One region of the Chryseobacterium cupriresistens genome, then DNA from elsewhere that is predicted to be linked to it. Evidence: riboswitches for the same ligand, from Rfam matches in the RefSeq annotation. Region 1 holds a riboswitch; each other region holds the start of a gene.

Region 1 (5,342 bases):
AAGATTGTCGAAGTTCATAGGCTTTCCCTGCATTTTCAGGAAATCTGCTGCTGTTTCAGCTTTTGGAAGTACGATCCAAAGGATTACATATAGAAGACCTATTAATGAAGAAGAAATGGCTGCTGTAAAAATTCCTAATACGAAGATTCCCAGCCAGATTGCTCTCATGGTAGTAATATCCATTCCTACGTACTGAGCTAAGCCTGCGCAGACTCCGGCAACTTTTTGTTTTTCCGGATCACGGAAAAGCTGCTTTTTATCGGTATAATGAGTTCCTGAATTATAGTTTCTGGCAGATGTTTTTTCAGAATAATAAGCTTCTTCCTGCTCTTCGATTTTTTCAGGGCTTCCGATCTGTGCGATTACCCTTTCTACATCGGTATCGTTGATCACTTCACGTTTTCCTAAAGAATCTTTGAAAATTTCCACCATTCTTATTTCTATGTCATGCATTACTTCATCAGCCTCAGAAGCATCCAGAGAGCTTCTCAGTGCGTTCAGGTAATCGCTGAGCTTTATATATGCGTGTTCTTCTATGGTAAAAGAAAAACCTGCGAGTCCTATTGAGAGTGTCTTGTTCATAGCTTTGTTTTTTAATTTTGTTGGGTGATTTGGTTTACTGAGGCTGTCAGTTCATTCCATGTATTGAGAAGTTCATCCAGGAAAAGTTTTCCTTTTTCTGTGATCTGATAATATTTTCTGGGTGGTCCTCCGGTAGATTCTTCCCATCTGTAAGAGAGAAATTCTCCATTTTTAAGTCTTGTAAGAAGAGGGTAGAGGGTCCCTTCCACTACATCCAGTTTTCCTTTTTTCAGTTCATCAATAAGATCAGAAACATACATTTCTCGGTTATTGATGAGACTTAGAATACAGAATTCCAGAATTCCTTTTCGCATTTGCGCTTTGGTATTTTCGGTATTCATCTTTGATAAGTTTTGTTAATTAGTTATATTTTTAGAAAAATGCCCCTAGCTAGCTGAGCCTATTCTAATTTTACATTACAAAGATATGTAAATAAAATGGTATTATGCAATACAAAGTAGTGAAATTTTTAAAATAAATAATTTAAAACATTGATAATCAGGTAAATAATTTTTATCATGATTTTTAAGTAAAATGAATTTTGGTTGAAAATGCCTGAAAAAATTAATTTTTTTTAATGAGATTGAGAGAAATCAAGAGAAAAAAATGAACTTTTATTAATTATTATTACTCATTACCCATTACTGATTACTCATATCATAGCCCCGATAGCAGCGGTTACCCCACAGCAGCCACGGCTTTAGGCAGGCGCGAGGAGTATGAGCGGATAGCGGGAGAAAGCTTCTTATCTGTAAATACTGTTTTATGGAAAGGGAAATTCTGACAGATAATGAGACATGGATTTTGAGATCGGTATTATGATTCGTATTTTTGTTAGAAATAAAAAACACCCAAATCATTACTATTACCATGAATATTTTAAATAAGTACAGGCACTTATCAGTATTTCTTTTGGGACCGCTCTGTTTCGGGCAATATCAGTTTGAAATTAAAAATGTATCAAAGAACTATGATGCAGTCATTCAGACAGAAAACTGTTACGATGACCGATGTGGAGGAAAAGGAACGGTGGAACTGTTTGACCATAAAAACAGCAAAGTACAGACTTTTGTTTCTGATGATCTTGTTGTATATGCGGAACAAGGCCAAAAACTGGTTCGCGGGAAATTGATTCCGCTTTCAAAGGATCAGCGTAGTGTAATTGTAGATGATTTTAATTTTGACGGCACCGAAGATGTAGCGATAAGAAACGGAAATATGGGAAATTACAGTTCGGCTTCTTATGATGTTTATGTATTCAATACTACAAGAATGGCATTTGTAAAAAGTGAAGAACTTACAGACCTGGGCTCAAACGGTTTTGATTTTTTTGAAACAGATGCTAAACGAAAGCGTCTTATTTCCTACGGTAAGTCCGGTTGTTGCAGGATTTTTACAACAGAATATGCCGTTATTCCGAACAAAGGGCTGGAGAGAGTGCTGGAAAAAGAGGAGGATATGACCAATGAGGATCAGGTAAAGGTCATAACGAAAGAAAAGATCAATAATAAATGGATTACCAGAACAAAGGTATATCCGTCAGATCAATATAACAGAAATAAAAAGTAAGATGAAAATTCAGAAAGAGATAGATTTTATTCTGGCAGTAGATGCGCTTAAAAATGTACAACGAAGAAATTATAATGCAGACGATTCCCGAAGAGAGAATACGGCTGAACATTCCTGGCAGATCATTATTCTTGCCCAGATCCTTTATCCATATGCTAAAAACCGAGCTGATATTGATTTGCTAAGAGTGATAAGAATGCTTTCCATTCATGATCTTGTGGAAATAGAAGCCGGAGACACTTTTATTTTTGATGAAAAAGCTATGGTCGGAAAGTTTGAAAGAGAGAAAGCTTCAGCCCAAAAGATCTTTGGAATTCTGGATGAGCCTTTACGTACAGAATTTTTTAACCTGTGGCTGGAGTTTGAGGAAGAGAAAACACCGGATGCTATTTTTGCCTGTGGAATCGATAGAATTATGCCGTTTATTTTAAATTCCCATACTACAGGAAAGAGCTGGACAGAAGCCGGAGTGACGGAAAGACAGATCCGGAATATGCTTGAAAATGCAATCAGCAGAGCATCAGACGAAATGGGAGAGGCTTTTGAACTTTTATTGAACAGAAGTCTGGAAACAGAAAAGGTATTGAAATAATGTCAATGAAAATATTTAAAGCTTCGGGCGGCCAAAGGCCGCCCGAAGCTTTATAATTTATAGTATCTGGATTGGTTTCTTGAATTCGTCGATGGCTACAAAAGTAAAATCACCTACAATAGCTTTTTCTCTTTCATAGGAGTACATCTGTTCAGTGTAAATTTCAACATTCACCTTCATACTGGTTTTTCCCACGTAGGAAACTTTGCCGATCAGTTCCACAATAGTTCCGGCAGGAATAGGTTTTTTGAAATCGATTTTATCACTGCTCACGGTTACCACTCTTTTTCTGGCAAAACGGGTTGCGGTGATAAAAGCTACTTCGTCCATCAGCTGCATGGCAGTACCTCCAAAAAGGGTATCGTAATGATTGGTTGTGTTTGGGAAAACCGCTTTAAAGATTCTGGTTTCGGATGCTTCAATTCTTTCTTCTGTAGTCATATATCATTATTAATTAAAGCGAAATGAAAGGATACTAAAACAACAGAATAATGACAGGAACTTATAGAATTCCTGAAACAATCCATCAGATCAATACAACTTCAAATCGCGAAAGTTACATGTTTAAGAAAAAGGCAGGTCTCCTGACTTGTAACATCATTTATCTCCTTCCCATGCCTCGCACAGTGGATCTTTGATAAAGACTTCAGTTACTTTACAGTTGCGCGACAGTCCGTGATTTTCACACGGTTCCCTTTTAATCTGCAGTGATGCAGAACCAATTTCTGTGATGAATAAGCGTAAAAACTTTTCGAATGCAAAAATAATGAATTTATTCCGGATTATGATAAATAATCTGGCTGATTACTCTTCCCTTCTTAATTGTCCAGAGTGTTGTATATCTGTTTTCCCCTGAACCATTGATCATATAAAGGAAAATATTATCATTGTCGAGAGAAGTTACTCCAATGTTCTCAAAATCCATGGTAGGCTGGAACATGTTTTTGATGGCTTCCCTTACAAAAACAGAGCCTCTTCCGGGCTGCTGCACTCTGATGGATTTGATTTCGGTCATTCCTTCCGGAAGGTCATTACCAATTCCCCATGGTTTTACTTTATCAATCGTAAGAATTTTTCCATCTGCATCTTTTTCCTTTTTACGGTAACCTGCATTGGAAGGGTAAATATCAATCACTACTTTGCTTCTTTGGGCAGTAGGGATTTTAGGATCGGAATTGTCGGTAAAAATCAAAGATCTTCCGTTTTTAGATTTGGATGGAGTATAGGCGGGAAGCTGGTCTACATAGGCAATACGTCCTTTATTCACCATTCCTTCTTTATCCAGAGTTTCATAACGCACAAAAGGTTTGTCGTCATCCTGTTTTTCGGGATATTTGATCCAGATCCATTCCGTTTCTCCCGGAGCCGGCTTTACATAAACAAATACATCACCTTTGCGCATACGGATCTTATCTACAATTTTTCGGTAGTCGTCTTTATGTACGCGTACGTTGGCATATCCTTCCTCAGCTTTTACCACTCCAAAAGGAACTTTAGTCTGTCCTTTTACAAAAGCAATAGATAAAATACTGAAAGCGGATAAATAGAATGCTTTATTTATGAAAGTCATCATGAAAATTTTTTAATCCCTCAAATATATAAATTAAATGCTTTTCGGAAGATAATTATACCGCTGCAGTTCTTTTAAATCTTGTATTTGTTTCAGGTAGCCTTCACGCAGAAGAAATATTTGGTGTGAAATATCAAGAACTTCCTGATAATTATGATCAGAAATAATGAATCCCTTATACGCAGACTGTTCAATGATTGCAGCTTTCAATGCTGCAGAAATTTTCGGAGAAAGACTATGGAAAGGTTCGTCCAGTAAAACAAAATCAGCTTCAGAATAAATTATCATTAAAGCTTCAATGATTCTCTGCTCACCTCTGGAAAGATTTTTAGGTTTTTCTGACAAAAAAGGACGGATCAGATCTGAAGTCAATAATAGATCTGTACTTTTCTTATTGCAAAAAAGAGGAATGAAGGTTTTAATGGTATTGTACTTCGGTAAGAAAATATCCTGTGGCAGGTAAGCAATTCTGTTTTTTCTATCGGAAATGCTTTTCAGAACTTTGTCATTGTATCTTATAAACTGGGTATCACTGCTGACAGTTCCAAAAATAATTTTTAATAATGTTGATTTTCCGGCACCATTTCTGCCCAGAATTCCAATAATCTTTCCGGTTTCACATCCTAAATAAATATCCCGCAGGATATTATTATCTTTAAAAGACTTGGTTATGCTGTCAATATGAAGCTTACTCATAAAATTCCTGTTATTATTTTGACAATCACACAGACAGATACTGTGAATCCCCAAAGGAAACTTCTGGAAAACCCTAAATTGGCATAAAAGTAATATTCGTTTTTAAACCTGAGTTCATATATAAAATAATGAAGGACAGGAGATATTAAAAGAAAACTCAATCCAAAGTTCTCAATATTGAAAGAGGATAAACAAGAAGCTAATAAAGAAAATATCAAGGTGGGAATTATTATTTTTTTATAAAAAATCCAGAGAGTAGAAATACTTTTGAACATATATTAAAGCATAGAGTTTCTGTGTGTTTTACACTTTATTGTCAAAAATATTAAAAAA
Region 2 (5,342 bases), on a different contig from region 1:
GGTTATGCACCTGTTAATGGCATCAAAATTTACTACGAAGTGTATGGCAAAGGAAAGCCACTTGTACTGTTACATGGCGCTTTCATGACGATTGATTTGAACTGGGGTGAATTGATCCCGGAATTGTCCAAAAACAGAAAAGTAATAGCTCTTGAATTACAGGGACATGGTCACACGCCTTTTTCAGAAAGGAAATTATCACATGCTACTTTAGCCAGTGATGTTACAAAGGTAATGGACTATCTGAAAATAGACAAGGCAGATGTGGCAGGGTACAGCTTTGGAGGTGAAGTGGCCTATAAACTGGCTATTCAAAGTCCGGAAAGACTGAACAAACTGGTTATCATTTCATCAACCTATAAAACTAACGGATGGCTGCCCGAAGTAAATAAAGCTCTTGAAGGAATGAAACCTGAACTCTTCACAAACAGCCCTATGCATACTGCCTATAATGCTGTAGCACCTGATAAAACAAAATGGAAACCATTTCTGGAGCAGATGATGGCTTCTGCCGGACAGCCTTTTGACCTGGGTGATGATAATATCTCTAAAATTCCGGTGCCTGTCTTAATCATAGCTGGTGATAATGACGGATTGGATAAAACAGAACTTTCAAAAACCTATAAATTATTGGGAGGTGATGTTTTTGCAGATATGGGCGAATTACCAAAGTCCCAGCTGGCTATCGCTCCCGGACAAACCCATGTAAGCCTGATGATGCAGACGGCAATGATTGTGAATTATCTGAATGTTTTTTTGAAATAATAGAATGCCATCAAAGAATTGAAATCTGTTTATAAAGTTCAAAATCTATACTATGAATACAAAATTTGAGGCAGGAATTAATATCGCTATCAAAATTCCCAAAAATACATACGAAAAAACGGTTGCTTTTTACAGGGATATTTTAAAATTGAAAGTTGAGGAAAAGCCGATAAAAAATCCCACTGTTTCCAGAACCCACGAGGTGAAATTCGGGAATAATATCATATGGCTGGATTGTGTTGATAACTATACCCATTCTGAAACATGGCTGCAGCTTACCGTTCCCGATGTAGAAGCTGCTACACAATATCTGCTGTCAAACGGTGTGGAAACCTGTGACGAAATAGAAGAGCTTCCTGAAAATATGCACTGGATTACCGATCCTGCCGGTACCGTGTTCAATTTACAGGAAAGAAAATAGCCAAAAACAGAAGTACGATGTAAAAAATTGCTTAAAATAGAGCTTTGCCCAAAATTTTAATATCTTTAGCCATCAAATCATTACAATTTAAAATATTTTTATGCAGACGAGACCATTCCATTTCATTGTCACCATCTTTTTTCTGGTATTAAGTGCAACTGCATTTTCACAGAAAACAGCCGTGTTGGGTTCTTTACTGGACAAAAACTCAGAATTCATATTCCCACAGACTCCGGATAAAATTTCAAAAGCGTTGAACGTAAAAACTGTTTTTTATGAAGATGCCAACGAAGAAAAATATGCAAAATGGCCTATGAAAACAGGACTGGAGCTTTATTGCAGCCTGGGAAAAGACAATAGTATCAATGAGATGTTTTTTGTGACTTCAGACAATAAATCTGTCATTGTGGAAGGGCTTCCTTTTGGTCTTGTTCTGAATAAAAGTACATTACAGGACAGTAAAACGAAGTTCGGTAAGTACAATGCCAAAATACAAAAATCGGGAGCAGACAGTGAATTTCCTGGAGGGTCAAAACTGGTTTTTAAAAAAGGCAAACATTATACAACATTGCTTTTCGACAGTAAGAACCTGTTAAAATCAATAGGTTTAACAACAGAACTTAGGGATCCGGCTGCCAATTAAGTACTAAAAAACAAAACAATAATAGTATCCGTCATTATTGACGGATTTTTTTATCCTCAGACGGCGTTAACTTTAAAAGAAATCTATATCGTCAGTCCATGGTTGTTTTTCACCTCAGCCATCACAAAAGTACTGTGCGTGCTGCCGATAGAATCTACGGATCCCAGCTTGTTAAATACAAAATCCTGATAATGCTTCATATCCCGCACCTGAACTTTCAGAAGGAAATCAAAATCTCCGGAAATATTGTAACATTCGGCAACTTCTTCAATTTCTAAAATTTCTTTTACAAAATCATACCCCACAGACCGGTCGTGAATTTTAAGTTTGATCTGGCAGAAAACCGTAAATCCGCGGTTCAGTTTTTCAGCATCAAGAACTGCCGCATATCTTTTAATAAAACCTTCCTGTTCAAGCCTTTTTACCCTTTCAAAAACCGGTGAAGTAGAAAGGTTCACTTCTTTAGCAAGTTCTTTAACGGTGAGTTTGGCGTTTTTCTGGAGGAGCCTGAGCAGCTGTACATCCTTATCATCGAGTTGTTCCACAGAATATTATTCTTTTAATTAATTAAAACAGTCAAATGTACAGAATTATATGCTTTTATTTTTACTTTTTGAAGTTTAATTTGCTTAATTATTTGTTTTCAATTGTGGTTTTATTCTGTATTACTAATTTTACACAAAATTAAAAGCTTTTACTGACAACCTTTGTTAAAGGTAAAAGTATAGTTCTTTACAGATACTTCATCAAACAGGAAAGGTTTTACTTAAGGTATATTAATAGGGAATCGTGTGAAAATCACGAGCTGTCGCGCAACTGTAAGTAAACACACCAAAAGTTTTTGTCCTTGCAGCTCCACTGCCAAAAGCGGGAAGGATGACGGAAACTGTTACAAGTCAGGAGACCTGCCTTTACTGAATTGACAATGCTTTCGCGGTCTGAAGCTTTGGGGTCATATAGATGATATATCAGATTCGGGTATTTTCCTTTGTAAAGGAAATTACGCTGTCTGCCATGTCATGACTTTCCTGAAAATTCTTCCGATAAAACATTACGAAGCCTTTTAAAGAACTTTCCCAATAAGTTTAATTAAAAAGTTTAAAAAAATGCAAACTCACATTCTTGGCTATCCGCGTATTGGTAGCAAAAGAGAACTCAAAAAAGCCTGCGAGCAGTACTGGTCAGGTAAAATCCTTTTGGAAGAACTTCTGAATACCGGAAGAACTATCTGTAACCAAAACTGGAATATCCAGAAAGAAGCAGGGATAGACCTTATCCCGTGTAATGATTTTTCATACTATGATCAGGTATTGGATATGAGCCTTGTCGTAGGTGCTATTCCAACACGGTATCATGAAGTGGTGCTTAAAAAAAACAATACTGAGCTGGATCTTTATTTTGCAATGGCAAGAGGATATCAGAAAGACGGATTGGATATCACTGCCATGGAAATGACCAAGTGGTTCGATACCAACTATCACTACATCGTTCCGGAATTTTATAAAAATCAACAGTTTAAGCTCAGTTCAGATAAGATTTTCAATGAATTTGCCGGAGCAAAACAAGCGGGAATCAATGCAAAACCGGTGATTATCGGACTGGTTTCTTATCTGTTATTAGGAAAAGAAAAAGAAGAGGGATTTGATAAGCTGAATTTGGCAGTAAATCTTCTTCCAGTCTATACCGAGATTTTAACCAAACTTCAGGATCAGGGTGCGGAATGGATTCAGTTTGATGAACCTTTTCTGGCGTTGGATTTAACAGAAAAAGCCAAAGAAACTTACCTTTCTGTGTATGCTGAAATCAGAAAACGTTTTCCGAAACTGAAATTTATCGTTGCCACTTATTTTGACGGATTAAAAGATAATGCATCAATTGCTGTTTCCCTTCCGGTGAATACATTGCATGTTGATCTGGTTAGAAATCCTGAGCAGCTGGATGATATTCTGAATGTTATTCCGGACAGTTTAAACCTTTCATTAGGACTGGTTGACGGTAGAAATATCTGGAAAAATGATTATGAAAAATCCTTGTCTTTCATCAGAAAAGCGGTTGAAAAATTAGGATCTGAAAGAATTTTCATTGCACCATCATGTTCATTGCTTCATTCACCCTGTGACCTGGATTTTGAAACCAGTCTTAACCCGGAAATTAAAAACTGGCTGGCTTTTGCAAAACAAAAAGTAAAGGAAGTCGTAACGCTTAAACAACTGGCTTCCGGAACGGAAAATGAACAGATTTTTGAAGCATTTGAAGAAAATAAAAAAGCAATTGAGAGTAGAACAACTTCTTCTCTTATCCATAATGATCAGGTAAAACAAAGAGCCGATGCTGTTACAGAAAAAGATGCTCAGAGAATAAACACCTTCAAAATCCGTAAAAAAGAGCAACAGGAAGTATTGCAGCTTCCTTTGTTCCCCACCACTACGATCGGATCATTCCCGCAAACCGCAGAAGTGAGAAGCTGGAGAGCAAAATTCAAAAAAGGAGAACTTACTGCGGAACAATATGATATCTTACTGAAAGAGGAAACGCAGAGAACAATCCGCTGGCAGGAAGACATCGGAATTGATGTATTGGTTCATGGAGAATTTGAACGAAACGACATGGTGGAATATTTCGGAGAACAGCTGGAAGGATTTGTATTCACCCAAAACGGTTGGGTACAAAGTTACGGAAGCCGTTGTGTAAAACCCCCTGTGATCTTCGGTGATGTTTCCCGCCCGACTCCGATGACGGTGTACTGGTCTCAATATGCCCAATCTCAGACTGAAAAATGGGTAAAAGGAATGTTGACAGGTCCGGTTACGATTTTACAGTGGTCTTTTGTACGTGATGATCAGCCTCGTTCAGAAACTTGTAAGCAGATTGCTTTGGCAATCCGTGATGAGGTAGTGGACCTGGAAAAAGCAGGAATCAGAATTATTCAGATTGATGAGCCTGCCATCAGAGAAGGTCTTCCATTAAGAAAAACAGACTGGCAGAACTATTTGAAATGGGCAGTAGAAGCTTTCAGAATTTCAGCAAGCGGAGTAGAAGATGCTACCCAGATCCATACACATATGTGTTATTCCGAATTCAATGATATTATTGAAAACATTGCCGATATGGATGCAGACGTCATTACCATAGAATGCTCACGGTCTCAGATGGAACTGCTGAATGCTTTTGCAGATTTCAAATATCCGAATGAAATTGGTCCTGGAGTATACGATATTCACTCACCAAGAGTTCCGTCAAAAGAAGAAATGACTGAGCTGCTGAGAAAGGCTCAGAATGTCATTCCTGCCAATCAGCTCTGGGTAAATCCGGATTGCGGACTAAAGACAAGACACTGGGAAGAAACCGAAAAAGCTTTAATCGCAATGGTGGCTGCTGCCAAAGAAGCTTCAGTAGAATATGCACTTTAGAAAACTTTTACAATAATTAGATTCAATAATTAAGATCGTGTTATGATTTTCATGGCACGATCTGTTATTTTGAATAAAATAATTAAAATATAAAATCTGTTTA
Region 3 (5,342 bases), on a different contig from region 1:
GAGATCACCGTAATTATCTTTTTTAATGTGATGAAGATTGATGGCAACATTTATTTTTTTGAGTTCGGTAAAAGTATTCAGATCAATTACCGAAACAGTATTGTCATAATCGGGAGCCTTATATCCTCCGGAATTGGCAACAAATAAGGTATTTCCCACAATTTCCATTTCTTCGGGCTGATATCCTACCACTACCTCACGCTGGATGGAAAGAGAAGTGGTATCAATTTCCACTACTTTCCCTTTTGGTGCTTTCGGGTTAATCGCTACAGGTCCGGCGTAGCTGCTGGCATAAGCTTTTCCGTTTTTGAAAGCAAGGTACCGGCAGTTTTGTAATGGAATAGAAGTAATACGTTTGGCCGTTTTGGCATCAAGAACTTCAATTTTATTGGAAACATTGACTACGATATAAAGTTTGCTTCCGTACACTTTGATATCATTTCCTACATCTCCCAGCTCTTTTACCACATTGGGATTGATTTCTGCATAAATATTTCTAAAATAAGTTCCCTTGGTGTAATCAAAAAAATCAAGGGTACATTTATTACTCCCCATGTTCCCTTCATTGAGCATATAGAAGCCTTTTATTGCTGTATTTTCTGAAGGAAGCCCTTCTACCACTTCCTGACGGACAATAATTTCATCTGTACGGCATGAAGTAAGAAAAGCTAATACAAGAAATAAAAAATAAAAGTTTAGTTTTCTCATAGGGTGAAGTTTAGAATAAGTTTAAAGTTTCTTCCGGGCATCGGATAATTGAGGACAACATCATAGTATTGATTGAAAATATTATTCATCTCAAGGCTTATTTTAAACTGATGATTCGCCCAGTTGAATTTTTTCTGAACAGACAAATCGTGCGTATACCAGGGCTGCACATAATTGTATTGAATGTTATCCTGATTCACGTCATATCTTTCTCCTACGTACATTGCACTGTAATTGAAACTCCAGTCTTTATAATCTGCCATAAGACTGAAAGATCCACTATGCCATGGGGTATAAGGAATCTGATTGCGATAAAACGTGTCTTCCGGATCACTTATATCTCTCGCGCTTTGATAGGTGTAGGAAAGCAAAGGTCGGAGGGTTACTTTTCCAAGCTGCATTTCAGTCTGTACATTCACATCTGCACCAATGATTTCAACCAATCCCAGGTTCATCATCAGCCAGCGGAACATGCTTCCGTTCGGAGCTGCCACAATTTTATCCTGTACTTTATTGTAGTAACCGTCTACTTTAGCATAAAATGTTTTAAAGAAACGGTTGTTATAATTCTTCTGATAAGTAAATCCTACATCATATTGATTGGTGAATTCCGGTTTCAGGTAGGTATTTCCGATATTGGTATAATACAAATCATTGAAGGTTGGAAGTCTGAAAATTCTTTTATAGAAAGCCCTTAGAGTAAGCTCCGGAATTTTTTCCGGCTGATAGCTCATAAACACCGCAGGTGTCCACTCTCTGGCATCTCCCGGTCTTTTATTTTTTCTTACTTCTTCAAAAGTAAAGGTTCCTAAAAGGCTTCCCATAATTTTGAATCTGTTCCACTGATAGGTTGTTGCCAATGCTACCAATGTAGTGTAGCGGGTAGGATAAGAAAAATTATCCAGATTGGCATCCAGGTTATTATACTGAAAATCTCCACTCAGGCTGACATCCCAATTGGGAGTGATTGAGTAAATATTGGAAGAGGAAAGATAAAGTTCCCTTTGGATATAGGTGTTATCGGTATAAATAATAGACTGCGAACGAACTGTGTCCATGAAATGGGTATAATCGTAAGCAAATTTTGCCTTAAGCTGTGTTTCAAATTTCGGGAACAGTTTTTTTCTCAGATTAGCCTGTACAAAATAATTCTCATCGGAAAGTCTCGCTCCTCTTCCTTCAAAGCGCCCGTTAACAATGGGTGCCGGCATTCCGCGGTTTGAAATATAACCATAGCCACGGATATTCCAGCTTCCGTTATTTAAAGTTCCGTTGAGAGAAGTTTCAAAACGTTTTGCTTTGATATCTGAGTCCTGTCTTTTTGCAATGGTATCATAGGCCTGTTGCCCATCAGGGTATTTCTTCGCATACCGAAATCTGTAAATTCCGTCACTCTGCATAAATTCGCCACTGAAGCTGGCAGAAACCTTGTCTGAAATCTTCTGTTCCAACCGGAATGAAGGATTAAAGAGATCAATAGAAGCACTTTTGGCTCTTACCACAAGGTTTGTTTTTCTATTCCCTTTAAACACAGGTGTTTTAGGCTGTAAATAAATGGATCCTGAAGAACCGAAATCTTTTGCCGGCTGAAAAATTTCACTTTTCTGTCCGTTATACAACGATATTTCTTCCAGATCATCCAAAGAGTACCTTCCCAGATCCACCAGTCCGTTTTGCGCATTTCCTAATTGAATTCCATCATAAAAAACCCCTACATGCTGGCTTCCCATGCTTCGGATGTTGATGGTTTTCAAACCACCCAATCCTCCGTAATCTTTAATCTGAACGCCTGAAAAATATCGCAGTGCATCTGCAACGGAATGACTGTTTAGTCTTTCCAACTGTTCTCCCTGCAGCGTTTGTGCCGGAAGGATTTCTTTAAAATTCTTTTTATAAAGATTGATTCCTTTAATGGTCTCTTCCTGAAGACTGTCTTTTTTCTTAGTTTGGGAAAACACAAGTTGAGATGTTAACACTAATATTGTGAAAACAGCTTTATGAATTGCAGAAGTAGTTAGTTTTGCTGTCATTAGCTCATTTAGGATAATGAAGACGCTAATGGGTATAAGAATACAACGACAAAGCACAGCTGTCACTGCACAGAATCATTGATGTCCTAAGCTTTATTCCACGAAAGCGTCAAACGATTATTGTCTGGCAGGTCTTCTGACTTACTCCATTTTTGAAATCCTTCCCATTAAAAAACAGTGGATATATTCTTCAAAAACTTTGGTGCGGAGCTTACAGCAGCGGGTCTGTCCCGGATTTTCACCGGATTCCCTTTTAAGAGCTTTTTACGGCTCACCAAATTCCGGCAAAGATAAATAATTATTCCTAATCCCCAACTAAAATCATGATTTATAAACAATTAAAGCTCCCGAAGGAGCTTTAACATGATTTCAATAAGGGTTTCGCTTTAAATGCCAATATTCAGGAAAACACTGAATCTTGATTGAGCTTCAATATCTCCTCCCGCCAGATGCGTGTACATGGGAAGCATAAGTTCACTTCCCAGGCTCAGCTTTTTGTAAGAGGCTTCAAATCCCAGTTTTCCGTACAAAGCGCTACCAGCAGTATTCGGCAGTGCCTCATCAAACTGTTTGTTCTGAGCGTAGACTTCACCCTGAACTCCAGTTTTTACAGAGAATATAGATTTTTCATTTCCTGCAACCTGATAAAAACCTGTTGCTGCATAGTTCCATTGGTTTCCAAAACGGTAATTTTTCCTGTTCTCTGTTTTAATGGTGTAATCTGTATTGACCAGTACGGCTACTTTATTTTTCTGAAATTTATAATTCAAAGCCGCCTGATAATCCCAGCTTCCGGTTCCCAGCTGAAAGCTTGGGTTGACACCGGATGCTCCTTTTTCATCAAACTTGCCAAGTGGAATTTTCACTCCCAAACCTCCACTCAGATGATGAAAATTATCTTTAGAGCTCATCAGCTGGTAAATTCCCATCAGGTTTAAATCTCCTATTCCATTGATTCTGATATCTCCCTGCATCGTTTTCTTTTCATGGAAATGGAAGGGCAGACTTACATAAACACTTAGTTTTTTAGTCAGTGGAATCTTCCCCCAAAGCTGCAGGGTATTGAAATACTGATCCTGCGTGAGGTCTTTTACAAATAAGTTTTCCTTGGCTTTGTAATGCTGGGCAAAGTACTTGATTCCGATAAACTGTGGATTCAGCAAAGATTCAAAGCCGGAAGATCCATTTCCTGCAGCACAGCCGCACGCATCACAATCATCATCAAAATCGAATCTGTTAAGCGTTTCGGGAGCAACATAAGCACTGTCTCTGATGGTTTTTGCCTGATACTGATTCAACAGGATCAAACTTACTATCAATATAATCTTCTTCATGTTTTTTATAAATTATTCTGCAAATTTTGGATTGGATATAAAACTTTTATCCGATAATGTTTTCAGGAACGCAATGATGGATTGTTTTTCCTGGCTGTTCATAGCAATTCCTATGTGACCATTCTGTTTAAGCTGTGGATCAAGATTAACATTATCTTCCACCTGATCCGAATAGAAATTAAGTACCGCCTCTAAGGTGTAAAATCTTCCGTCATGCATATAAGGTGCGGTATATTCCACATTTCTTAAACTGGGAACACGGAATTTCATCCAGTCGATCTGGTTAAGAGTAACTCTGTATCGTCCGGCATCTTTGAACTCCGTATTGTAATACAGTCCTGTATTTCTGAAACTCTCATCGGTAAATAATTCGCCATTGTGGCAAGAAGCACATTTCTGATTAAATAGTACCATTCCCTGGGATTCTGTGGAAGTCAGCTGCTCTTTTCCCTGTTTAAATCTGTCATATTTTGAATCTGCAGAAATTAAAGAAGCCATAAACTGCGACAATGCTTTCAGAATTCTCTCTCCTGTAATGGTTTCGTCTCCATAAGCTTCTCTGAACAGTTTTTTATACTTCTGATCATCTTTTATTTTCGAAATAGCTTCCGGTATGGAGCTATCCATTTCATTTACGTCAGTAATCGGACTGATGGGCTGCTCATTCAGATTGTGAATCACTCCGTCCCACATATACCTTTTAAAAAAGGCCATATTCTGGATGGGGGGTGCATTCCTGATTCCGATTCTGTCGTCTACCCCATGGCTCACCGTATGACCATGATGGGTAAAAGCATTTTCCTGGATATGACAGAAACCGCATGAAATGGTATTATTCCTTGAAAGCCTTCCTTCATAAAACAATTTCCGTCCCAGTTCAACTCCATTTCTGGTCACCGGATTGATGGATTTATCAAAAGTCATTTCCGGAAAATAAGAAGGAAACTGGAGATTATAGGCTTCATCCTTTTCCAGTGGCTGAATCACCTCATCAGAACATGAAATGAAGCTTAAGACCAATACAAGAAGAACGACTATCGTTTTAATAAAAAAATTAATCATTGTGAACATGGTCTACTTTAAACATTTTTGTAAGATTGTTGGTAACGTCTACCAGGTGCTGGTTGGACCCCATCAGCATATCATTGGATGTGGTAAGAGTCAGTGCCTTATCTCCGCTCAGAAATTGGTTCAGGTCTGCAAGAATATGAACAGAAGGACGGATTTGTCCTGTTACTCTGGCCGTTGTTGGAAGATTCAATGTAATTTC
Region 4 (5,342 bases), on a different contig from region 1:
CAAATTCTTCCAGCTTTTGGAGAATTTCATCTTCTTTTTCCTTCGATATTTTTGGCGTCCCGTTATCTTTTATTGTATTTGTTTTGTTTGAAATAGCCGGCTGAGTCTTTTGGCTGGTCTGCTTTTCAAAGAAATCAAACTGTTTTTTTAAATCTTTATTTTTACCTCTAATGACTAAAAAATAGGCAAGCAAGCCCAGGATTATCAAAGATAAAATGAAGATTAAAACCGAGGAAGATCTTAAAAGAATATACCTCTGAAATTCAATGTTTTTATTCTGATTGGTTTCCACAAGCTTCACCAGATATCGTATCCCTTCTTTTGAACCGGAATCTGTTTTTGTTTTTAAATCAGTGTAAAGTTTATTGTACTGATGATATTTTGCATCATTATGTACCGCGTAATAATTACGGGACAGTGATTCGTAAATTTTAATTTTTAAATTATTAAACGGAAGATTCTCGATCAATCGAAGACCTGCCTCCAATTTTTGAATAGAGGTTGCATAATCCTGCTTCAGAAAATAGTATTGGGACAGATTCTCATAAGCCAAACCTAAAAGAAACGGCTGGTTTTTCTGAGATTCAAGATCAGCAATCACATTTTCTATAAGTATTTTATATTCTATTGATTTATTCTGCTTCAGCAGATAAGAAGAGCGAAAAATTCTGTTTTCTATTTTTAAAATTCTGTTCTCTTCATTATGATTCCCAAGGTATTGGTTGCTTTTATCAAGATTTTGTAAGGCTTCAGGATAGTTTCTGTTGATTCCTGAGTTTAATGCCTGAAGCTGATACAATTTTGCAGTGGTGATTCTTAAGGAACGATCATTACTTTTAGGAAGTTTCTGATCGGATAAAAGATTGGTAATAATTGTCTTTGACTGATTGTATAAACCCAGATTCTGATACTGATCAGCAAGATTATAACCACTGAAGACCTGCATAAAATATGAAAGGTTATTTTTCTGATCAATATCTTCTTTTTGAGCAAAAATATTGACAGACTGTACATAGTCTCCCTTCAGGGCAAAAGCTTGTGAAATAATATTTTGAAGTACAATTTTGTGTTCCGCGTTTTGATCACTCACAAGAATTCCCTGGGTATAACTGATGCATTCGTCGGGATTCTGATACAATTTCAGAAATGCTTTATCTGCTAGCATATTGAAGTCGGGGCCGGACTGTCCTTTGGTAATAAGGAAGCAGAAAATAAACAGTAAGATTTGAAATAATTTTTGTCCTGATAAATTGTTTTTTGTGTTTTTTTGAATAATTCCGGTAAAATCCATATTCAAAATATTGTTTTATATCTATTTGGTTATTAGTATTTTAAAAATTAAACTCTTTTAAAATTCACGAATTATGAAAGTCAATTTCTTTTAATTGAGTGAATGTTGTATTAATATTGTTTTCACCAATTCAAAACGCTAAATATAATAAAATATGAAAAATTTTTACAGAATGTCAATGAAAATATTGATAGCTTATCTTTTCTTGAAATTTGGTTTTGCAGAAGCGCAGCTTACTGTAATCGGCTTGGGAAATTATAATGTAGGCGCAGTATCGGATAATGGAGTAGTAAGCTTGCACACCAGTGCAGGAAGTATATATAAATGGAATGCTGCAGGAGGACTCGTACAGATAGGTTCTATAACAAACGGATATCCGGCTGCAGGCAGAACCATTGTTTCGAATGACGGAACCAAAATATCGTCGTCGGTTACCAATGCCGCAACAGGATTCAATGAAATATCTACTTATGATGTCGCTACGGCCACATGGGTAAACAGAGGCGGGCTTGTACCTACAGGATGGGATGGCAGCGTAAGCTCTACCTGGGGAATGTCGACTGATGGAAATACTATTGTTGGTCTTGGTTTTCTCACCGCAGCGAATGCACATGCTGTGAAATGGGACGAAGTAAACGGCGTGGTAGATCTGGGAAGTATAGTTCCAGGACGCAGCTCCAGAGCAAATGCAATCAATGCAGCAGGAACAGTGATCGTAGGCTGGCAGGATGAATCAACCGGAACAAGAAGCGGAGCAAAATGGCAGGATGGAGTGGAAAGTTTTATTACAGATAATAATGGGAATCATGTAGGAGAAGCAGGAGGAATTTCTGCTGACGGAAATACAATAATAGGTTCGGCAAATCCTAATCCTTATGTATGGAATGCTGTGAGCGGGCTTACTTATATAACGCATCCTAATGCTTCTTTCAGCTTCAAAGGAGGTGCCACCGGGATTTCTGCTGATGGGAAAAAAGTGATCGGGTATTACAGAGCATTTGGGGCTCCTCCCATGTCAGGAGAAGGCTTTATCTGGACCTCTGCCGCCGGGAGAATTAACCTGAATGATTATGTGGCATCTTTAGGAATTGCCACTAATGGAGTAACAATGGGACTTCCTCTTGCGATTTCACAGGACGGAAAGAAAATTGCCGGGTCAGGGACGAATGCTTCAGGGCAGATGATTGCTTTTTACCTGGATACTTCTGAATTTTTATCGGTGAGTGATGCTGTGAAAGAGAAAAACAATACAAGTATCTATCCTAATCCAGTGGCTGACATCCTGTATTTTAAAGGAAAAGGAAAAATAGAGAAAGCAGAAATTTATAATATGGTTGGACAAAAGGTAAAATCATTGGATACTGTAGAAGGACAGATTGATGTTTCATCCCTGTCAAAAGGAGATTATATTTTACAATATTCCGTAAAAGGAGTACAACAGGAGTCTTATAAATTTATTAAAAAGTAACATATATAAATAGTAAAGTAGTGGGATGAATGGCTGTTTTCAATATTGAAAGCGGCCGTTCTTTTTTGTGTATATAACAAAAGGATAGCATATTTTGTATAGAAAAGTCTGGTTTTTGGCAAATACATATAAAAAACTATCTTTGCAAAAATTTTGGTTTCCAGTATTTTGGAATGAAAAGGGAATCGGGTGTAACTCCCGGACTGTCCCCGCAACTGTAAATCGCAACACAAGTTTCTGCAAAACGCCACTGTGTAAAAACGGGAAGGAGCAGAATGCGAAAGTCAGGAGACCTGCCAGGATTATAATTAAAAACATATTGCTTTCGGAGGAAAAGTAAAAAAGTATGGATATAAAAAGATCTTTAGTACTGCTTTTTTCATCTTATGGGTGTTTTCTTTTTGGACAAGAGAAAACTATTGACACTATTTATGTCTTCGACAACCAGATGAACAGGGTGAAACTTTTTCATCCCGTAAAAACAATTACAGCAGAAGATGCTGAAAAAAACTCCGGTAATCTTTCGGAGCTTCTGAGGTTTCAGTCGCAGGTTTTCATTAAAGAAAATGGCCGTGGTGCTGTTTCTTCGCCTTCTTTCAGAGGAACAACTGCCCAGCAGACTGCATTCGTATGGAACGGAATTAATATCAATTCTAATTTTTTAGGCCAGGGAGATATCAATAATATTGCTTTGTTCGGCTATGATCAGATCGGTATCAAAGCGGGTGGAGGAAGTGTAGTGTACGGAAGTGGTGCCATCGGGGGAAGTATTCACCTGAATAATACTCTTGATTTTAATAAAGGCTTCCATGGTTCTTTATTCTCTGAAGTGGCTTCCTTTAATACCTATAATAACTTTGTAAAAGGTTCTTACAGCAATGATAAGTTCAGTTTTAAAGCCTCCGGAAATTATTCTGTAAGTGAAAATGATTATAAGGTAAGCGATCTGAATTACATCAACAGAAACGGGAATTATTACAATACGACGTTCAATGTAGGAGCATCCTATAAAATTACAAACGATCATAAGGTTTCGTGGCAAAGCCAGTTTTTTGATTCTTCACAGCATTATCCTGTATATGAGGAAACGGGAACAAAAACAAAATATACAACTCAAAGTGTAAGAAGTCTTCTTTCTTGGGACTGGAACAAAGCGAAGTTCAGTAATTCCCTTAAAGCAGCCTATACGGAAGAGAATTTTCAGTATTTCGGTTCGTTAAACCAACCTAAATCCAGTGGAGGAACCGGGAAAAATTATATCTTTAAAAATGATTTTAATTATTTCCTGAATTCAAAATGGAATTTTAATATCATCGGAGAATTTCAGATTAATAAAGGAGAAGGGTACGAGAGCGGAATATCCAATGTCAGCAGGAATATAGGTTCTGTTTCAGGATTATTGCGGTATTTTGCAACAAAAGATCTGCGTTTTGAAGGAGGATTCAAAAAAGATTTTGTAGAAGATGTAAAGTCTCCTTTTATGTATTCATTCTCCGGAAAATGGAACGCCGCAAAATGGTATGATCTGAGTATTAACGTATCCAAAAACTTCAGATATCCTTCATTTAATGATATTTATTATGAACCGGGAGGAAATAAAGATCTGAGACCGGAAACCTCTACTCAGGTGGATATGACCAATGAGTTCAAAGTGGGAGATTTCAAACTTACTCTGTCTCCCTACTATATGAACATCACAGATCTTATTGTATGGCTTCCAACGGCTATGGGATACTGGCAGGCATACAATGTCAATAAATCCGAATCTTACGGGCTGGAATCCCTGTTGTCTTTCAGCAAGCAGTGGGGAAATCATAAATTCAGAGCCAATGCAGCATACTATTATGCAAAAGCTATCGATAAAGAAACGAAGATGCAGAGACCTTACGTTCCCATGCACAGGGGAAATGCCGGTATAGATTACGAATATGGTTTCTTCAGGTTTTATGCACAGGGACAGCTGAACGGTGTTACCTACACCACAAGTGATGAAAAGAGATCAGAAGCTATAGATCCTTATTTTCTTTTAAATATGGGAGTTTCTGCCACCTTAGCAAAAAAATATACCTTAGGGTTTAAAGTGAATAATCTAACCAATACCTACTATAAAACCGTTTCTTTCTATCCTTTACCAAAAAGAAACTATAGTGTGTATGCAGCAATAAATTTTTAATAAATTAAAATTGAATAAATTATGAAAATAACTAAACTTTTAACTGTCTTATTTGCAGTTGTACTATTGTTTAATATGTCTTCATGTACAAGTGACTCTGCCGAGTTTGAAATTTCTCCGATCACTTACCAGAACGGATATTTTATCTCTAATGAAGGTAATTTTAACAGCCAGGGTGCTAAAGTAACATTCCTGACAAGAGATTTAAGCTTAAAGCAGGATGACGTATATGGGTACAATAACAATAAAGAAATTCTGGGTGACGTTCTTCAGACCATTGGTCTTAATGGAAATAAGGCTTATCTTGTGATCAATAACTCAAACAAAATTGTTGTAGTAGACCGTTATACATTTAAGAAATTAGGAGTAATCACTAATCAGATTGATAACCCGAGAGGAATTGCTTTTGC

What was found. A riboswitch is a leader RNA that binds a small molecule or an ion and turns the genes downstream of it on or off. The one in region 1 is predicted to bind cobalamin.
Region 2: another riboswitch for cobalamin. It lies ahead of metE (5-methyltetrahydropteroyltriglutamate--homocysteine S-methyltransferase); the one in region 1 lies ahead of ACLI50_RS12830 (acyl-CoA thioesterase).
Region 3: another riboswitch for cobalamin. It lies ahead of ACLI50_RS16425 (TonB-dependent receptor plug domain-containing protein); the one in region 1 lies ahead of ACLI50_RS12830 (acyl-CoA thioesterase).
Region 4: another riboswitch for cobalamin. It lies ahead of ACLI50_RS08810 (TonB-dependent receptor plug domain-containing protein); the one in region 1 lies ahead of ACLI50_RS12830 (acyl-CoA thioesterase).

The regions. Positions count from the first base shown of each region.
Region 1 is NZ_JBKKJT010000004.1:117,071-122,412, forward strand. Features, by position in the region: gene ACLI50_RS12810 (PspC domain-containing protein) at 1-582, opposite strand, end outside; gene ACLI50_RS12815 (PadR family transcriptional regulator) at 594-923, opposite strand; gene ACLI50_RS12820 (XAC2610-related protein) at 1,453-2,151, shown strand; gene ACLI50_RS12825 (HD domain-containing protein) at 2,153-2,743, shown strand; gene ACLI50_RS12830 (acyl-CoA thioesterase) at 2,801-3,184, opposite strand; cobalamin riboswitch at 3,301-3,481, opposite strand; gene ACLI50_RS12835 (hypothetical protein) at 3,516-4,316, opposite strand; gene ACLI50_RS12840 (ATP-binding cassette domain-containing protein) at 4,347-5,009, opposite strand.
Region 2 is NZ_JBKKJT010000003.1:723,035-728,376, forward strand. Features, by position in the region: gene ACLI50_RS12120 (alpha/beta fold hydrolase) at 1-765, shown strand, start outside; gene ACLI50_RS12125 (VOC family protein) at 818-1,186, shown strand; gene ACLI50_RS12130 (hypothetical protein) at 1,287-1,829, shown strand; gene ACLI50_RS12135 (Lrp/AsnC family transcriptional regulator) at 1,913-2,374, opposite strand; cobalamin riboswitch at 2,570-2,756, shown strand; gene metE (5-methyltetrahydropteroyltriglutamate--homocysteine S-methyltransferase) at 2,936-5,239, shown strand.
Region 3 is NZ_JBKKJT010000005.1:440,636-445,977, reverse strand. Features, by position in the region: gene ACLI50_RS16430 (YncE family protein) at 1-708, opposite strand, end outside; gene ACLI50_RS16425 (TonB-dependent receptor plug domain-containing protein) at 705-2,738, opposite strand; cobalamin riboswitch at 2,848-3,032, opposite strand; gene ACLI50_RS16420 (transporter) at 3,125-4,072, opposite strand; gene ACLI50_RS16415 (cytochrome-c peroxidase) at 4,085-5,134, opposite strand; gene ACLI50_RS16410 (MbnP family protein) at 5,127-5,342, opposite strand, start outside.
Region 4 is NZ_JBKKJT010000002.1:790,656-795,997, forward strand. Features, by position in the region: gene ACLI50_RS08800 (helix-turn-helix domain-containing protein) at 1-1,291, opposite strand, end outside; gene ACLI50_RS08805 (T9SS type A sorting domain-containing protein) at 1,446-2,759, shown strand; cobalamin riboswitch at 2,897-3,074, shown strand; gene ACLI50_RS08810 (TonB-dependent receptor plug domain-containing protein) at 3,106-4,932, shown strand; gene ACLI50_RS08815 (YncE family protein) at 4,954-5,342, shown strand, end outside.